DNA from 3 places in the Oceanisphaera submarina genome. Region 3 is predicted to be linked to each of the others. Evidence: predicted binding sites of a transcription regulator. Region 3 holds the regulator's gene; each other region holds the start of a gene.
What was found. The regulator sigma-54, encoded in region 3, starts transcription at its own class of promoters, with help from an activator protein. The targets are predictions, from matches to a motif close to TGGCACNGTTTTNGCTT.

Region 1 (6,204 bases), on a different contig from region 3:
CCAGTTCGGACGGCTCCACGCCGGGCTTGACCGGATACTCATGGTTGGCGGAGGCATACAGGTGCTGCGCCTCGTCGCCGGCCAGGAATTCCATCAGCTTGACGGCTGCATCCTTGTTCTTGGCATGCTTGGCCAGGGCCACGGCAGAGATGTTGACGTGGGTGCCGCGATCAGCCTGATTGGGGAAGTTGATATAGGAGGATTCGGCCCATTCGCGCTGCTTGTCGTTGGTCAGCATGACGCCGTAGTAGTAGCTGTTGCCCAGGGCATAATCACAGACACCATCACGGATGGCCTTGACCTGATCCCGGTCACCGCCCTGAGGCTTCTGCGCCAGGTTGGCTTTCAGGCCTTCCAGCCAGGTCCTGGTATATTCAACGCCGTGCTCGTCAATCATGGAAGCGGTCAGCGCCACGTTGTAAGGGTGCTTGCCGCTGCGGGTACAGATTTTGCCCTTGTATTTGGGATCGGCCAGCTCTTCATAGGTGATATCGTCACGCTTGCCCACCCGCTCGACCGAGCTGTAGATGGCGCGGGCGCGGGTGGTGAGGGCAAACCACTTGCCGTCTGCATCGCGGTACTGGGACGGAATGTTCTCTTCCAGCACCTTGCTTTCGACTGACTGGGTCAGATCCTTGTCGACTACGTCCATCAGGCGGCTGACATCGACGGTCAGCACCAGATCGGCCGGTGACAGGCGACCTTCGCGCTGCAGACGCTCACCCATACCGTCCTTGATGAACACCACATTGACGTCGATACCGGTTTCCTTGGTAAAGGTGTCGATGATCGGCTTGATCAGAAAGTCCTGCCGATTGGAGTAAACATTAACTTCTTCGGCAAAGGCCTGGCTGGTGAAGCTGGAAACCAGCAGAGCCGCCGCCGACAGGAAAAATTTCTTAGACATCATCCAGATCCATTTAGTTGAGTGAGAATAATTAACGTTTAGAAGTATACCCGGACGCGACCCGGAATCAATAAGCAACTGACATCCGAATAATAAAAGTTTTCATCCGCAATATTATTACCTCCTTCGGCCGAGACGTCCTTGCGCTGGATCGGCTACCAGACAAAAAAAGGAGGCCTCATGGCCTCCCCTGCATCTATCAGTCCCGACGATGTTGGCACGATAACGTGACTCAATGGCGCTTCAGGGTCACGAACTCGGGGTAGGCGTCGATGCCACAGTCAATCCTGTCCATACCCGAGAGTTCATCCTCTTCGGTCACTCGAATGCCCAAGATCTGCTTGAGCAGAGACCAGACCAGCAGGCTGGCGCCGAATACCCAGCCTCCAATCACCAGGATGCCGGCCAACTGACCCCACAGGGAGGCATCGGGATTGGCCACCGGCACCAGCAAGAGCCCCAGCACCCCACAGACACCGTGTACCGAAATGGCGCCAACAGGATCATCGATACGCAGCTTGTCCAGCACCACTATGGCATAGACCACCACTATGCCCGCCAGCAGGCCGATACCTGCGGCCCACAGGTGGCTAGGTGAAAGCGGATCGGCGGTAATGGCCACCAATCCGGCCAAAGCACCGTTGAGAATCATGGTCAGATCGGCCTTGCCCCAGGTCAGCTTGGTCACCACCAGGGCGCCGATGGCGCCGGTGGCGGCGGCGGCGTTGGTGTTGACGAAAATCCTGGCCACGGCGGTAGAGTTTTCCACATCGGACAGCAGCAGTTGAGAACCACCGTTGAAGCCGAACCAGCCCATCCACAGAATAAAGGTACCCAGGGTCGCCAGCGGCATGTTGGAACCGGGAATGGGGTGAATTTCACCGTTGTTACCGTACTTGCCCTTGCGTGCTCCCAGCAGCAGCACCCCGGCCAGCGCCGCACACGCCCCCGCCAGGTGCACTATGCCGGAGCCGGCAAAGTCGGTGAATCCCCACTCGGACAGGAAACCACCGCCCCAGGTCCAGTAGCCTTCTACCGGGTAAATAAAGGCGGTCAGTACCACCGAGAATGCCAGGAAAGCCCACAGCTTCATCCGCTCGGCCACGGCCCCGGAGACGATGGACATGGCGGTGGCGACGAACACCACCTGAAAGAAGAAGTCGGCTTCCAGAGCATGGTCGGCGTCATCGGCCTGGCTGCCGATCAAGCCGCCCAGGCTCGGCAGCCAGCCACCTTCGGCATTGTCTACATACATGATGTTATAACCCACCAGCAGGTACATGGTGCAGGCAATGGCAAACAGCAGAATATTCTTGGTCAGGATCTCGGTGGTATTCTTGGCGCGTACCAGGCCCGCCTCCAGCATGGCAAACCCCGCCGCCATCCACATCACCAGCACGCCGGACATCAGAAAATAAAAGGTGTCCAGGGCAAACTTCATTTCGGTTAAAGTATCCATTATGCTTTCCCTCGCTTAAATGGCTTCCATATCCCGCTCACCGGTACGGATGCGTACGGTTTGATGCAGGTCATAAACAAAAATCTTGCCGTCGCCGATCTTGCCGGTGTAGGCGGTTTCGGTAATCGCTTCAATCACCAGCTCCACCTGGTCACTCTGAGTGGCGATTTCCAGTTTGATCTTGGGCAGAAAATCCACCGTGTATTCGGCCCCGCGATACAGCTCTGTGTGCCCCTTCTGGCGACCGAATCCTTTCACTTCCGTCACCGTCATGCCGTCGATGCCGACATGAGCCAGTGCCGATCGCACGTCATCGAGCTTGAAAGGTTTGATAATGGCGCAAATCATTTTCATGGCGAGCTTCCTTGTGTGTCTGGATTAATTAAAGACAAACAAGCTTCGTGCCAGTTTTTTATTCCTTTATTTTCAATGATTTAATCTTAATCTACGGATTGATTTGAGCACCGTGATATGATGCTGGTGCAGTAGATACACTAAAGGCACCAAGGTGGTGCAACGGAGTCACCATGTTATCTCTATCGGCCCGGGTGCAACTCCCCGAGCAGGAACTGGAATTTATCACCATGCGCGCCAGCGGACCCGGCGGCCAGCATGTGAACAAGACCGACTCGGCGGTACAGCTGCGTTTCGACTACGCCAACAGCCCCAGCCTGCCCGACACCTACAAGGCCGCCCTGCGGCAAATGAAAGACAACCGGATACTGGCCTCGGGCTGGATCATGATCCGTGTCGAGAGCCATCGCAGCCAGCTGATGAACAAGGAAACCGCCAGGGAAGCCCTGCTCGCCCTGCTGCAACAAGCCGGCAAGCCGGTAAAGGTGCGCCGCCCTACCAAGCCGAGCAAGGCCGCCAAACGCAAACGCGCCGACAGCAAGACGCTCAGAGGAAAAATCAAAAGCGGACGGGGGAAGGTGAAGGTGTAAGCGTTAAGCTATAGAAAAACAATCATGATTGTGGAGTTTGTAGTGCGCTTGTTAATGCGCAACTGTCGGGAGGTGCGCACCGCATAAATGGGCGCCAACAAGAACCGGTACAACTGCGGGATCAGCTGGCGGTTCGGCCAACGGAGTCGCCTGATGACACCTCCAATGGACGGCTCAGAATGATGGAAAAGGCTGCAGGGATTGCCTCAGCCGACCATCAAATGCCAGGGATGGCATGTGTCGAGCGTCACATGGATGTGCTTGAAGCGTGTCGGAGGAGGCAACCCTGTTGCCTCTTTATGCAGCAAATCGACGTTTGACCAATAAACAGGCTTACCCTTTCTTTGAGTCGGCTTTAACGGTTGCTGCAGAAGTCCCGCCATTGCTCCAGCACCCGGGCCAGATCGTCCAGGCCGCAACCGGCGTACAGCTCGTCATCGTAATAGGCCAGGCCATCTTCCATCTCGTCGGTGTCGAAGGCCAGGGCATGGGCGCTGAGCTCGGCTTCTTCCCGGGTCAGCAGCAGGGTGCATTCGGGATACGTCTTCTTGAACTCCTGTGCTTCACCCGCCTCAAGATTCTTGATGGTCGCCAGCAGCGCCGTCGCCTCGGTAATGCCGACCTCGTCGGTCAGCCACTGGCCCATCACCTCGTGGCCCATGGTAAAACGGGCTCTATGATGGCCATTCAGATCCCGAAAAAATTCAAACTCCACAGGCACCTCCAGCAATAAAGGCGCGATTCTACTCCCGGTGGCCGGCACTGAACAGCGCTGTTTCAGCCGGCCGGGTTCAACGGTGGCTGCCGACCTGCCAGGCGCAACCGAAGGCGAACGCGTAACCGGCTGAAAGTAAGGATAAAGGGCAGGAATATCAGCGCCCACAGGCTGCGATAGCGGTTATTTTCCGGCTTGCCGGCGCCGAAGGTCAGCGGCTCCGGCTGCCAGCCGGTGACATAAAGGGTGCCGAACATCCAGTCCCAGAGCGACAGGTTGGTACCGAAATTACGGTTGAAGTGCTTCGGGTCGTTACTGTGATGGATCTGATGCTGGGCCGGGCTGTTGATCAGGTGTTCGACCAGAGGCCCGAATGACAGCCAAATATGGGTATGCCGCAGGTTGGCGGCCAGGGAATTGAACAACAGCACCAGGTAGCTGGAGCCGAACAGAGTATATTTGCTTACGCTGCCGCCACAGAGGTAATAGAAGCCACCCGCGTAGGCGCCGATAAACACCCCCTTGGCAACCTTCTCCGCCACCTTTTCCACCACATGGATGCGGCTGGCGGTAGCCGGTACCATGACCTCCGCCGAATGATGTACCTTGTGAAACTCCCACAGCCAGCGACAATGAAAGGCCCGGTGCACCCAGTAATGCACGCAGTCCGCGATCAGAAACAGGCCCAGACCATAGAGCATCATCAGCCCCATGTTTTCACCCAGCCGGGGCCGCTCGCCCCAGACCTGCTCGAAAAACCCCACATAGTCCCGGGACTCCCAAATATAGGGATCCACCAGGCCCATCACCGGCAGTACAAACAACAGCTTGAGAACGCCGCGCACCAGGTAATACTGATAGTCCAGCCGTGCCGAAGGGTGCCAGAACACTTCTCGACCGCCGATAAAGCGCCAGTAGCCAGTGGCGGTTGTGGTGCCATCCTGCAGACGCAACCGGTAGAGCAGCAGCGCCGTCAGATAGGAGATGCCGAGAAAAACCACCGAGAAACGACCATTGAGATCGAAGATACCGATCAGCCGATCGATCATCGGGTTCAGCAGCAGCGCCTGCAAAGACAGGAGCAGCTCATCAAGGCGTTCCATGGTTCATCTCCGTACGTTTCGTTCGGCCTGGCATTCACGACCGGTGCGCACGAGATTCTAAAAGAAAACCATTCGTAACACTATTGCAAATAACGGACGACCACCAAGGGCCTATTAGGCCCGAGCGAGTATTATTTTTTCAAATCCATAAGCATTGGCAATATCATTGTTCACAACATAGCGGGTGAACTCAGTATCAGGAAACTGGCCTGATGCATTTATCTCCAGTATCCTATGCCACCTTCCTCTATTAGAAGGAATATTCGGTCGCACATTACAACATGCGCAGATTAAACATCTTCACATAAAGAAAAGCTGACCCATCAGACAAGCCAATCATAAAAACAATCAGGCCGTCTAGTTAATAAATTGTATACACCACTGGAACGCAGACACCATGAGTCATGACCCGCACCATAAGACCAGTCAACAGGAATTGGTCTACAAGCTACACGACAAACCGCCCTTCATTCAGTCTCTGTTCGCCGCCATTCAGCATCTGCTGGCGCTGTTCGTGGCGGTGATCACACCGCCGTTGATCATCTGTCAGACTCTGGGTATTCCCGCCGCCGACACCTCTCATATCATCAGCATGTCGCTGTTCATTACCGGTGTGGCTTCCTTTATCCAGATGAAACGTTTCGGCCCCGTCGGCACCGGTCTGCTGTCGATTCAGGGCACCAGCTTCAACTTTCTCGGCCCCATCATCGCCAGTGGCCTGGCCATGAAAGACGGCGGTGTCACCACCGAAGCCATGCTGGCCGCCATTTTCGGCACCGCCCTGCTGGCCGCCCCTACCGAGATGATTCTGTCGCGTTTTCTGCATCTGGCCCGTCGCGTCATCTCGCCGCTGGTCAGCGGTATCATCGTCACCCTGATAGGCCTGACCCTGATCCAACTGGGTCTGACCTCTATCGGCGGTGGTTTCGACGCCATGTCCGGCGGCACCTTCGGTGCCCTCGACAACCTGGCCCTGGCCGGTACCGTGCTGGGTATCATCATTCTGATGAACCGCAGCCGTAACCCCTATGTTCGTCTGTCGTCCATTCTGGTCGCCATGGTCACCGGCACCCTGC
Region 2 (6,204 bases), on a different contig from region 3:
CCAGTTGACGAGCAGTTGAACTCAGGAGAGTCAGGAGGGTAAACATGACAAGCAAGAATAACCGGCTGTTTCTGGCTTTTCCCGCCGAGGCGCTGGCGCCTGAACTGACCAGGCTGCAACGCCGCCTGGCCCTGCCCGGCCGGCGCATTCCGCCGGAGCAGTTACACCTGACCCTGCGCTTTCTCGGGCCACTCACTCAAACACAATCCGATTCTTTGCTGAAACAGCTGCCGAAGATACGGCTAGCCACCTTCGAACTCAAGCTGGATCGGCTCGGCTGTTTTCCGCGGGCCAGGGTCGTCTGGATAGGCCCCTCTCGGGTTCCCCCCGGCCTCTCTGCGCTATCCGATGAGCTGGCTGCACGTTGTGCCTCCCTTAAACTCGGGCCGCCTCACAGAGCCTTTCGGCCACATATAACCCTGTTCCGCCACGACAGCACCCAGGAGCTACCGCCGATCACTCCCATCCGCTATCGCCCCTCGCGGCTGTGCCTCTACAGCTCCACCCTGAGCGAGCAAGGGCCGGAGTACCATATTCTGCAATCCTGGCCGCTGACAGATGATGGGGAGTGAGCCCAATCCCATTCAGCATCTGACCATATTCAGGACCCCAGCTCCAGAGGTAACACAGCCACCTCCCTCGACACGCTACGAGTACATCCATGTAAAGCTCGGACATGCCATCCCTGGCATGTCACGGTCGTGGGAGCCGTTCTCTGTTACCTCTTCTCAAACACCGAGTTGCCCGAAGACGGCGCCAACAGGAACTCCGCTGCAACAGGGAGGACAAAGGGATCTGCTATTACATGACAGCGATGTCATGTGTTGAGCCTCACAGGGAGGGGCTTGAGCGGGTCGGCGGAACGGGCCCTTTGTCCGAGATGGGTATGACAGTCAAAAAATCGGATGTTTACCCCACCCCTACCTTTTCCCCCTCACACCCCGTTCTTCACCTGCATGTCAAACGGCAACGCCTGTACCAACTGCATGCCGTCGGGGCTGATCTCTGCCCGCCAGGCCAGGCATTCCACCCCCGCCGCCAGCGCCTCGGCCACCAGGCTACCATAGGCCGGATCCAGGTGGCTGGCCGGACTGACGCGTTCGATGCCGGTATGCAGCACACAGAACAGCAGTACCGCCCTGTGCCCGAGTTTCACGCAGTCGATCAGTTCCCGCACGTGCTTCTGGGCTCTGAGACTCTCGGTGTCCGGAAAATAACCCTGGCCGACCTGCTCGCTCTCATCCAGCAGGGTCACGCTCTTGACCTCCACATAACAGTCCGGCTCAACACCGCCGCTCAGCAAAAAGTCGATGCGGCTGCCCTCGGTGCCATAGCGCACCTCGGCTCTGATATCACCATATTGCGCCAGCAGTGGAATGCGCTTCTGCTCCAGCGCCTCGGCCACCAACTGGTTGGCCCGGCCGGTATTGACACAGATGAAATCGCCGCGCTGGTTTTCGACCAGCTCCCAGGTGTGAGCATATTTACGTTTTTGGTTGTCTGATATAGAGAAATACACAGTCCAGCCCGGCTCGGCACAGCCGGTCATTTTACCGGTATTGGGGCAGTGTATGGTCAGCGGAGCCTCTGGCGAAGAGTCCTGATGAATGACGTCAGCCAGAAAACGCTTGTAGCGCCGGACCAGCTGCCCCCGGCACAAAGAAGAGGAAAACTGCACGATTGTACCTATAGTTCATGAATAGAGTTGGATAGTAATCGTTATCACGGCCCCGACTCTACTCTTGAAAATGCTATTCTTCATCCCCATATGGAGGGCTCACCGAGAAGCTGCCGCTCTTTACGATCCGCACCACTCAGCCTGAGTAATTTCAGAAAAAGTGGTTATGGTCGTATTATAAGGGGCAATTTTCGCAGAAACAGCAATGCAAAATTGCCTTGCCAATATGCTTTCTGCTATAGATAGCCGCTTCTTAACATTGGTTGGCGCAATATTGCTTTTTAGGAGATACGGAATGCCAGCAGTCGAAACCAAAAAATCTCTCGGTATTCTGGCCATTGCCGGTGTTGAGCCCTACCAGGCGAAGCCCGACGAAGAATACATGAACGATGCGCAAAAAACGCATTTTCGCAAAATTCTGGGTGCCTGGCGCAATCAGTTGCGCGAGGAAGTGGATCGCACCATGGGCTACATGAAAGACGAAGCAGCCAACTTCCCCGATCCGGTGGACAGAGCCGCTCAGGAAGAAGAGTTTGCGCTTGAGCTGCGCGCCCGGGATCGGGAACGCAAGCTGATCAAGAAGATCGAGAAAACACTGCAGAAAATCGAAGAAGACGACTTCGGCTATTGCGAGCACTGCGGCGTGGAAATCGGCATCCGCCGACTGGAAGCGCGCCCCACCGCCGATCTGTGCATCGACTGCAAGACCCTGGCCGAGATCAAGGAAAAACAGATGGCCGGTTACTAAGCCGCCCCTGTCACCATGAACAAGACAGCGCCCAACCGCTACATTGGGCGCTTTGCCCCCTCGCCCAGCGGTCCCCTTCACTTCGGCTCTCTGATAGCCGCCCTCGGCAGCTATCTGCAAGCCAGAAGTCATCAGGGATTATGGCTTCTGCGTATCGAAGACTTGGATCCGCCGCGGGAAGTTCCCGGGGCGGCCGATGCCATCCTGCGCACCTTGGACGCCTTTGGCCTGCATTGGGACGGCACCGCTTTGTATCAGAGCCGACGACTCGATGTTTACCAAGCCGTACTGGACGAGTTGGCCCGACAAGGCCTGACTTATCATTGCCGCTGTACCCGCAAGATGGTAAGCGCCACCGGCGGCTTTTATAACGGTCATTGCCGTGACCTTGCTCTACCGGCCGAACACGCGGCCATCCGACTGGTCATGGACCAGCCGGTTTGCGGCTTTAACGACCGGCTGCAGGGGGACATATCGGTGCCGGAAGCGCTGGCCGAAGAAGACTTTATCGTGCGTCGTCGCGATGGGCTCTACGCCTACAACCTGGCGGTGGTAGTCGACGATGCCGAGGCAGGCATTACCGAGGTGGTACGGGGAGCCGATCTGCTCGACCCCACTGTACGCCAGATCGCACTTTACCAGATGCTGAATGCACCGGAGCCCGACTGGCTGCATCTGCCGCTGGCTCTGTATTCGGGCCATAAACTGTCCAAGCAGAATCACGCCCCGGCACTGGATGACCGGCAGCCGGGAAAGGCGCTCTGGCACGCGCTGGATTTTCTCGGACAAGAACCCCCATCGGCATTTTTTGGCGCCGGGGCTGCCGAACTATTGCACTGGGCTTGCCGTCACTGGCGTCTGGATCGGGTGCCCGGCAGACCAAATATCGAGCTGAAGTGCGCAGACAGTTCGCATTTTCAGCACCCTGCGCTATTATAGTGCGCCGATTTTTTTAGCTTAAGGCCTTGCGAGGTGTCCTATTTTTTCCCAGATTGCTGGCTTTTGTAGAAAGCTGCTTACCCGACAACAGGAGGCGTTGCCGTTGCAACCCGTGGTGTTGACGCGCGACCAACATGGTATTTCGCGCCGCCAAATCAGTGAAAACGCCCTCAAAGTACTGTATCGCCTGAACAAGGCGGGCTTCGATGCCTACCTGGTCGGTGGTGGTGTGCGTGACTTGCTGCTGGGCAGACTGCCCAAGGATTTTGATATCGCCACCAACGCCACTCCTGACCAGGTAAAGCAGCTTTTCAGCAACTGCCGCCTGGTTGGTCGCCGTTTTCGCCTGGCCCACGTGCTGTTTGGTCGCGATGTGATCGAAGTGGCCACCTTCCGCGGCCATCACCATCAGGTCAATACCAACAAAAACGTGTCGTCCCAGTCTTCCGAAGGCATGCTGCTGCGCGACAATGTCTACGGCACTATCGAAGAAGACGCAGAGCGCCGTGACTTTACCGTTAACGCCCTCTATTACAATATTGCCGACTTCAGCGTGGTTGGCTTTGCCAATGGCATCAAGGATCTGGAAGCCCGTCGTCTTGACTTGATCGGCGACCCGGCAACCCGCTATCGGGAAGATCCGGTACGCATGATCCGGGCAGTGCGTTTCTCCGCCAAGTTGGGTCTGACCATCAGCCCTCGCACCGAAGCGCCCATTCACGACCTGGCTCCCTTGCTGAGCGATATTCCTCCTGCCCGTCTGTTTGAAGAAACTCTCAAGCTGTTTCTTGCCGGTCACGGTCTGGAAACCTATCGCCAGTTGCAGCAATACGGCCTCTTTGCGCCGCTGTTTCCGGAAGCTGCCGAGGTCATGGGCACGGGCAAGAATCGATACGGTCGCTTTATCGAGCTGGCGCTGACCAATACCGACGAACGTATCGCCCAGGATATGCGGGTAACCCCCGCCTTCCTCTACGCCGCTCTGCTGTGGGGGCCGGTAGAAACCCGCACCCAGGCCTTCATGAATGAAGGTGGCCTGAACCATTACGACGCCTTCATGCTGGCCACCGACGATGTGCTGGGTCGGCAGGTGAAAACCGTCGCCATTCCTCGTCGTTTCAGCTCGGTGGTACGCGATATCTGGCAACTGCAGGATCGTCTCACCAAGCGCAGCGGCAAGCGGCCGCACCGCCTGCTCGAGCATCCCAAGTTTCGCGCCGGCTACGACTTTTTGCTGCTGCGTGCCGAACTGGACCCGCGCCTGAAAGAGCTGGCCGAATGGTGGACCGAGTTTCAGGTTGCCAATCCGGTCGAACGGCAACCGCAGCACCGGCAGTCTCAGACTCGCGGAGCGCAGGAAGGTCCCGCCCATACGACCAACGAGTCCGAATCGCGCAAGCCGCGCAAGCGACCACGCCGTCGCCCTCGTCGGAAAAAAGACGCATGACCCGCGTATTTGTCGCCCTCGGCGCCAACCTTGGCGAGCCGCTGGCACACATCAGGGCGGCTCAGCTCGCCCTGGCCTCGCTGGCCACTCCCGGCAGCCTGCAGCATTCGCCGCTGTACCAGAGTCTGCCCATGGGGCCGGCGGATCAGCCGCCCTATATCAATGGGGTATCGATGTTCGATACCCGGTTCGAGCCACATGAGCTGCTGGATGCATTACAGCGCATAGAGCAGGCTCACGGCCGGGAACGCAAGGAAGAACGCTGGGGGCCTCGTACTCTGGATCTGGACATGCTGCTCTATGGCGAACGTCACATAGAAGATGAGCGGTTGACGATCCCCCACTATGGCCTGAAGCAACGGGAATTTGTGCTTTACCCGTTGGCGGAGCTGGCCCCGGGCCTGATACTGCCCTGCGGTACTTCCTTGGCCAAATTGGTACAAGAGTGCCCGGCCAACAGCATGACCCGACTGCCTCCGCAGTAAAGGAATTTTTCATGAGTAAAATCACTACGGCTCGCCTGCTGGCGATGAAACAGGCCCGGCAGAAAATCGCCATGATCACCGCCTACGATGCCACCTTTGCCAAGCTGTTCGAGCAGGCCGGCGTACATGCCATCCTGATCGGCGACTCCCTCGGCATGGTATTGCAAGGCGAAGACAGCACCCTCAAGGTGACGGTCGAAGATATCGCCTATCACACCAGATCTGTGGCCAATGGCTGTGAAACATCGCTGATTGTCGCCGACATGCCGTTTATGAGTTACAGCACTCCCGAGCAGGCCTGTGCCAGCGCCGCGGCCCTGATGCGGGCCGGTGCCCACATGGTTAAGCTGGAGGGCGGCGACTGGCTGGCCGAGACCGTCACCCAGCTGACCCGCCAGGGCATTCCGGTATGCGGTCACCTAGGGCTGACGCCGCAATCGGTGCACGTATTCGGCGGCTTCAAACTGCAGGGGCGCGAAACCGGGCAGGCCGAACAAATCAAACGCCATGCCAAAGCGCTGGAAGCCGCCGGCATTCAGCTGCTGGTGCTGGAATGTGTGCCAAGCCAGCTTGCCACCGACATCAGCCAGATGTTGAGCATTCCGGTCATTGGCATCGGTGCCGGTGCCAATACCGACGGTCAGGTACTGGTAATGCAGGACGCCCTCGGGCTCACCACCGGCTATGTGCCCAAGTTCACCAAGAACTTTCTGGCCGACAACGGCAACGTCAAAGCCGCCATCGAGGCCTATGTGGCCGACGTGGCAGAGGGCCGTTTCCCCGGCCCGGAACACAGTTTCAACTGAGGACAGAAGATGCAGCTGGTCAGCACCCTCGACGAATTAAGAGCCGTGACCAACGGCTGGCGCCGTAACGGCGAGCGTATCGGCTTCGTGCCCACCATGGG
Region 3 (6,204 bases):
CTACCCTGGCCAGTACCGGCACCCCCGCCTTTTTCGTACATCCGGGTGAGGCCAGTCATGGGGATCTCGGCATGATAGGCAAGGACGATGTGGTGCTGGCCCTGTCCAACTCCGGTGAGAGCAGCGAAATCATTTCACTGCTGCCGGTGCTAAAGCGCCGAGGACTGTCGTTGATCTGCCTGACCGGCAACCCCGCCTCCACCATGGCACGAGAAGCCAGTGTACATCTGTGCACCCGGGTAGAGCAGGAAGCCTGCCCGCTCGGCCTGGCCCCGACCGCCAGCACCACCGCCGCCCTGGTCATGGGCGATGCCCTGGCCGTGTCCCTGCTGGAAGCCCGCGGCTTTACTGCCGATGATTTTGCGCTCAGTCACCCCGGCGGTGCCCTGGGCAAACGCCTGCTGCTGCGAGTAGGTGATGTCATGCACAGAGATGAACTCGTGCCCCGGGTCGGGCTCGATACGCTGATTATCGACGCGCTGCTGGAAATTGGCCGTACCGGCCTGGGCTTTACCGCCGTGGTCGATGACCAGCAGAAACTGGTGGGAATCTATACCGATGGTGATCTGCGCCGCACCCTGGATCATAAAATCGATCTACACCACACTTCCATCGGCCAGGTCATGACCCGCAGCTGCACCACGGCGCACGCCAATATGCTGGTGGCGGAAGCGGTCAAACTGATGGAAGAGAAGAAAATAAGCGGCCTGCTGGTGGTAGATGAACAACAGCACCCGGTGGGCGCCTTCAATATGCACGACCTGTTACGAGCGGGGGTGATCTGATGGAACAAGCAAGCCTTTACGGTCCGGTAACCAGCGACATCTGGCGACGGATGGCCGACATAACACTGCTGATCTGCGATGTGGACGGCGTGCTGTCCGACGGCCTGATCTATCTCGGCAACCAGGGTGAAGAATACAAGAGCTTTTGCACCAAAGACGGTTTCGGTATCAAGGCGCTGCTCAACGCCGGCATCCAGGTGGCGGTGATCACAGGCCGCAACTCCCGCATCGTCAGCGAACGCATGGCCTCGCTCGGGGTCACCCACGTCTATCAGGGCCAGAGCGACAAGATTCACAGCTATCGGGCCCTGCTGGAGACCCTCAAGCTGAGGCCGGAGCAGGTCGCCTATATCGGCGACGATGTGGTCGATTTGCCGGTGATGCTGGACTGCGGTCTGGGTGTAGCTGTGGCCGATGCTCATCCGCTGGTACTACGGCAGGCCGATTATATTACCCGCATCGAGGGCGGCCGAGGCGCAGTGCGCGAGCTCTGCGATCTGCTGCTCGACGCCCGGGGCGAGCTGGAACAGGCCAGGGGCATGAGCCTGTGAGCCGCCAAACCTGGTGGTTTGGCGGCCTCTTCCTGGTCGCCCTTGTCTGCTGGCAGTGGTTCAGGCCGGTCACCGACGCCCCCGTCAACCAGCAGGATTATCAGCCAGACTTTATCGCCAAAAACCTGAGCAGCGTGCAGTACAACCAGCTGGGTCTGCCCTACCGCGGACTGGATGCTGAATATGCGGAGTACTACGAGCCGCTGGCCATGACCCTGATGGAAAAACCTGTTATCTTGCTTTATTCGCCCGATGGCCAGCCCCAATGGCAGTTGAGCGGTGATGAGGGCATGATCAATACCAACGATAACGCGGTATTGAACGGCACCGTGGTCGGCCGGGGGCTGCAACCCGATGCCCTGGTGAAAACCCTGACCACCGAATACCTGGAACTGGATTTTATTAAAAACCAGCTGCGTTCCAACCGGGATGTACAGCTGAACAGCCCAACTTTCCGGGCCCAGGGCCAGGGGCTGTTGGGCAAGCTTGATCAACAAACAGTGGAATTACTGCATGAAACCCGGGCAACCTACTTTACTCCTTAGCATCGGCGGCCTGCTGGCCCTGAGCCTGAGCCTGGCCGAGGCCAAAGAGGCTGATTTCAGCCAGCCGGTAACCATAGATGCCGGTCGCCAGCTGGTGGAGCTGGCCGACAACAAGGTGACCTTCAGCGAGCGGGTCGTGGTCAAACAGGGCACCATGGATGTGCGAGCCGACAGACTGGTGGTGATCCGCACCGAACAGGGTCTGCAATCGATGACCGCCCACGGCGCGCCAGCCACCTACTACCAGGTGCTGGACAACGGCCAGCCGGTCAAGGCCGAGGCCCGGGAGATCCACTACGATATGAAGGCACGCACCCTCACCCTATTGAAGGAGGCGAAGCTGAAGCAGAACGACAATATCGTGACCGGCTATCGTATTCGCTACCATATCGACAAGGAACAGATGGAAGCCGAAAGCCAGGGTGGAGCAGACCGCGTTACCACCATTTTTCTGCCTGAACAGCTGCAGGACATGAATAAAAAAGAGATACAGAACTGATCATGGCAACACTGAAAGCCCGCGGGCTGCAGAAGAGTTACAAGGGCCGTCAGGTAGTGGCCGATGTCAGCCTGACCGTCAATACCGGCCAGATCGTCGGCCTGCTCGGCCCCAACGGGGCCGGCAAGACCACCTCTTTCTACATGATAGTGGGCCTGGTACAGCGCGACGCCGGCAGCATCACCATCGACGAGCAGGACATCAGCTATCAGCCGATGCATGTGCGAGCCCGCGCCGGTATCGGTTATCTGCCCCAGGAAGCCTCCATTTTTCGGCGTCTGAGCGTAGCCGACAACTTAATGGCGGTACTCGAAACCCGCAAGGATCTGGACGCCGCCGGCCGCGACGAGAAAATGGAGCAGCTGCTGGAAGAGTTCAATATCACCCATATCCGCGACAGTGCCGGTATGAGTCTGTCAGGTGGTGAACGCCGACGGGTGGAAATTGCCCGCGCACTGGCGGCCGATCCGCGCTTCATACTGCTGGATGAACCCTTCGCCGGAGTCGATCCCATCTCGGTAATCGACATCAAGAAAATCATTCTGCACCTGCGCGATAGAGGCCTGGGGGTGCTGATCACCGATCACAACGTGCGCGAGACGCTGGACGTCTGCGAGCGGGCCTACATTGTCAGTCATGGTCATCGTATCGCCGCCGGCACCCCGGCCGAAATCCTCGCGAACGAGCAGGTCAAGAAAGTCTATCTGGGTGAACAATTCAGCCTCTAAGCTGACCCGCTGGAGCCCCATGCGGTTGATATAGAAGGACTTTACCAACGATGAAGCCAACTCTTCAGTTACGTATGGGACAGCAGCTGACCATGACCCCCCAGTTGCAACAGGCCATTCGTCTGCTGCAACTGTCGAGCCTGGAACTGCAACAGGAAATTCAGCTGGCCCTGGAAAGCAACCCCCTGCTGGAACAGGAAGAGCCGGACAGCATCGAGGTGGCCGACGGCGGCAACGACGAGCAGATGGCCGCCGATACCGCCATGGAGCAGAATCAGCTGTCCGACGAACTGCCGATGGACACCCACTGGGACGATATCTATACCACCTCAACCGGCAGCGCCGGGAACGGCGGCCTTCCCGAAGGCATGGAGGATACCGTCTACCAGGGAGAAACCACGGAAACGCTGCAGGATTACCTGCTGTGGCAGATGCAACTGACCCCTTTCAGCGAGACCGATCAGGCCATAGCACTGGCCATTATCGACGCCATCGATGATGCCGGCTACCTGACTCAGGGTCTGGAGGATATCCTCACCGCCGTCTCCGGCGGCGAACAGGAGATAGAAGCAGATGAAGTGGAGGCGGTGCTGAAGCGCATCCAGCATTTCGACCCTATCGGCGTCGCCGCCCGCAGCGTGCAGGAATGCCTGCGCATTCAGCTGGACCCTTTTCCCGCCGACACTCCCTGGCTGAACGAGGCCCGTCTCGTCATTGACCGGCACATGGATCTGCTCGGCACCCGGGACTACCGCAGCCTGCAACGCAAGACCAGACTGAAAGAAGAAGAGCTCAGGGAAGTACTGTCCCTGATCCAGCAGCTGGAGCCCAGACCGGGTAACAGCGTGCTTCAGAGCAGCTCCGAATATGTGATTCCGGACGTGGTGGTCACCAAGCGACAGGGTGGCTGGGTCGCCGAACTCAACCCGGAAGCCATGCCCAAGGTCAGGCTGAACCAGACCTATGCCGCCATGGCCCGCCAACCCAGAAACAGCGAAGACGGCCAGTTTATCCGCAACCACTTGCAGGACGCCAAGTGGTTTATCAAGAGTCTCGAGAGTCGAAATGAGACCCTGCTCAAGGTTGCCAATTGTATTGTGGAACAACAACAGGCATTCTTTGAGTATGGGCCCGAGGCCATGAAGCCGATGGTGCTGAATGATGTGGCCGAGGCGGTGGAAATGCACGAATCCACCATCTCCCGGGTCACCACCCAGAAATTCATGCATACCCCCAGAGGGGTGTTTGAACTGAAGTATTTTTTCTCCAGCCATGTGGGTACCGATGATGGTGGAGAATGTTCGTCGACGGCAATTCGTGCCCTGATCAGGAAACTGGTCGGTGCGGAAAACCCGGCCAAGCCACTGAGCGACAGCAAAATTGCCCAGCTGCTGGCCGAACAGGGGATACAGGTGGCCAGGCGGACCATCGCCAAGTACAGGGAATCGCTGGCCATCCCCCCTTCCAATCAGCGTAAACGCCTGATGTAAAGGCAGACCTAGAAGGAAGACGATATGCAAATAAATCTGACTGGACACCATGTAGACATCACGGACTCCCTGCGTGACTATGTGAACAGCAAGTTTTCCCGACTGGAGCGTCATTTCGACAACATTACCAATGTACACGTCGTCCTCACACTCGAAAAATTGCAGCAGGTTGCCGAAGCTAAAATCCACCTCAGCGGCGGCGAAATCTTTGCCAACTCTCAACATGACGATATGTACGCCGCCCTCGATGGCTTGATCGACAAGCTCGATCGCCAAATAATCAAACACAAAGAGAAGCTCAAGCAAAAATAACCATGGAAGTCGCCGACATACTGAGCAGGGGCTGCACCCGCAGTGCAGTCCCCTGCACGAGCAAAAAACGTGCGCTGGAAATCATCAGCGAGCTGGCCGCCCTGCACCTCAACATCAGCAGTCAGCAGCTGTTTGACTGCCTGCTGGCCCGGGAAAAAATGGGTAGCACCGGTATCGGTAACGGTATCGCCATTCCTCATGGTCGTATCAGCGATGACAACCGGGCGACGGCGGTTTTACTCACCTTTGCCGAACCGGTAGAGTTCGATGCCATCGACAATCAGCCGGTTGGCCTGGTGTTCGCCCTGCTGGTACCGGAGCAGGAGTGTAAACAGCATCTCAAGACGCTGTCATTGATTGCCGAAAAGCTCAGTAACAAGCAGGTCTGCAAGCAGTTGCGCCAGGCCGGCAGCGATGACGAGCTCTATAACATCATGGTTTCTTCCTGAGGAGAGCAATATGCAGTTGGTGATCGTCAGTGGCCGTTCGGGCTCGGGGAAAACCGTAGCCCTGCGTGTGCTTGAGGATCTGGGCTATTACTGTGTCGATAATCTCCCCGTCGAGCTGCTGCCCGAGCTGGTACAGATGCGTCGACGCAAGCCCGGCGAGGTGGCGGTCAGTATCGATGTACGCAACCTGCCCGACGGTGCCGACAAACTGGAGGCCTGCCTGGCCGAAGTTAGCGCCATGGAAGGAGTCAGCCTGTCCAGCATCTTCATCGATGCAGACAACGCCGCCCTTATTCGCCGCTTCGGCGACACCCGCCGGCTGCATCCCCTGTCTCGTCTCAGCCTGACCCTGGACGAAGCCATCCGTCAGGAAACCCACCTGCTGTCGCCCCTGTCTTCCGCCGCCGATCTGCGTATCGATACCTCCGATCTCAGTATTCACGATCTGAGCGAAATTATCCGCGCGCGCATTCTCGGCAAGAAGGAACGCGAGCTGAACTGGGTGTTCGAGTCCTTCGGTTACAAATACGGTATCTCTCAGGATGCGGATTTCGTATTCGATGCCCGCTTCCTGCCCAATCCTCACTGGATAGCGGAACTGAGGCCTTTTACCGGCCAGGACGAACCGGTCGCCGGCTACCTGAACAGCCAGCCCGAGGTCACCAAATACCTGTGGCAGATTGAAAACCTGCTGGTCACCTGGATGCCACACCTGGAACGCAACAACCGCAGCTACGTGACCGTCGCCATCGGCTGTACCGGCGGCAAACACAGATCCGTTTATATCGTCGAGCAGCTTGCGCGGGTGTTCCGGCAGATGGGGAAAAGCGTGCAGCTGCGCCACC

Region 1: the regulator sigma-54 is predicted to act here: its motif matches at 2,757-2,773, upstream of ACLEIV_RS16060 (P-II family nitrogen regulator).
Region 2: the regulator sigma-54 is predicted to act here: its motif matches at 1,943-1,959, upstream of dksA (RNA polymerase-binding protein DksA).

The regions. Positions count from the first base shown of each region.
Region 1 covers NZ_JBKGFN010000019.1:46,978-53,181, forward strand. Annotated here, with positions in the region: gene ACLEIV_RS16050 (Fe(3+) ABC transporter substrate-binding protein) at 1-907, opposite strand, end outside; gene ACLEIV_RS16055 (ammonium transporter) at 1,140-2,366, opposite strand; gene ACLEIV_RS16060 (P-II family nitrogen regulator) at 2,382-2,720, opposite strand; gene arfB (alternative ribosome rescue aminoacyl-tRNA hydrolase ArfB) at 2,894-3,310, shown strand; gene ACLEIV_RS16070 (YacL family protein) at 3,666-4,025, opposite strand; gene ACLEIV_RS16075 (sterol desaturase family protein) at 4,088-5,128, opposite strand; gene ACLEIV_RS16080 (uracil-xanthine permease family protein) at 5,526-6,204, shown strand, end outside.
Region 2 covers NZ_JBKGFN010000025.1:5,789-11,992, reverse strand. Annotated here, with positions in the region: gene ACLEIV_RS16750 (bifunctional diguanylate cyclase/phosphodiesterase) at 1-8, shown strand, start outside; gene thpR (RNA 2',3'-cyclic phosphodiesterase) at 45-572, shown strand; gene sfsA (DNA/RNA nuclease SfsA) at 935-1,678, opposite strand; gene dksA (RNA polymerase-binding protein DksA) at 1,974-2,426, shown strand; gene gluQRS (tRNA glutamyl-Q(34) synthetase GluQRS) at 2,442-3,365, shown strand; gene pcnB (polynucleotide adenylyltransferase PcnB) at 3,439-4,812, shown strand; gene folK (2-amino-4-hydroxy-6-hydroxymethyldihydropteridine diphosphokinase) at 4,809-5,297, shown strand; gene panB (3-methyl-2-oxobutanoate hydroxymethyltransferase) at 5,309-6,103, shown strand; gene panC (pantoate--beta-alanine ligase) at 6,113-6,204, shown strand, end outside.
Region 3 covers NZ_JBKGFN010000011.1:45,718-51,921, reverse strand. Annotated here, with positions in the region: gene ACLEIV_RS11625 (KpsF/GutQ family sugar-phosphate isomerase) at 1-785, shown strand, start outside; gene kdsC (3-deoxy-manno-octulosonate-8-phosphatase KdsC) at 785-1,336, shown strand; gene lptC (LPS export ABC transporter periplasmic protein LptC) at 1,333-1,881, shown strand; gene lptA (lipopolysaccharide transport periplasmic protein LptA) at 1,850-2,380, shown strand; gene lptB (LPS export ABC transporter ATP-binding protein) at 2,383-3,108, shown strand; gene ACLEIV_RS11600 (RNA polymerase factor sigma-54) at 3,159-4,598, shown strand; gene hpf (ribosome hibernation promoting factor) at 4,623-4,910, shown strand; gene ptsN (PTS IIA-like nitrogen regulatory protein PtsN) at 4,913-5,359, shown strand; gene rapZ (RNase adapter RapZ) at 5,370-6,204, shown strand, end outside.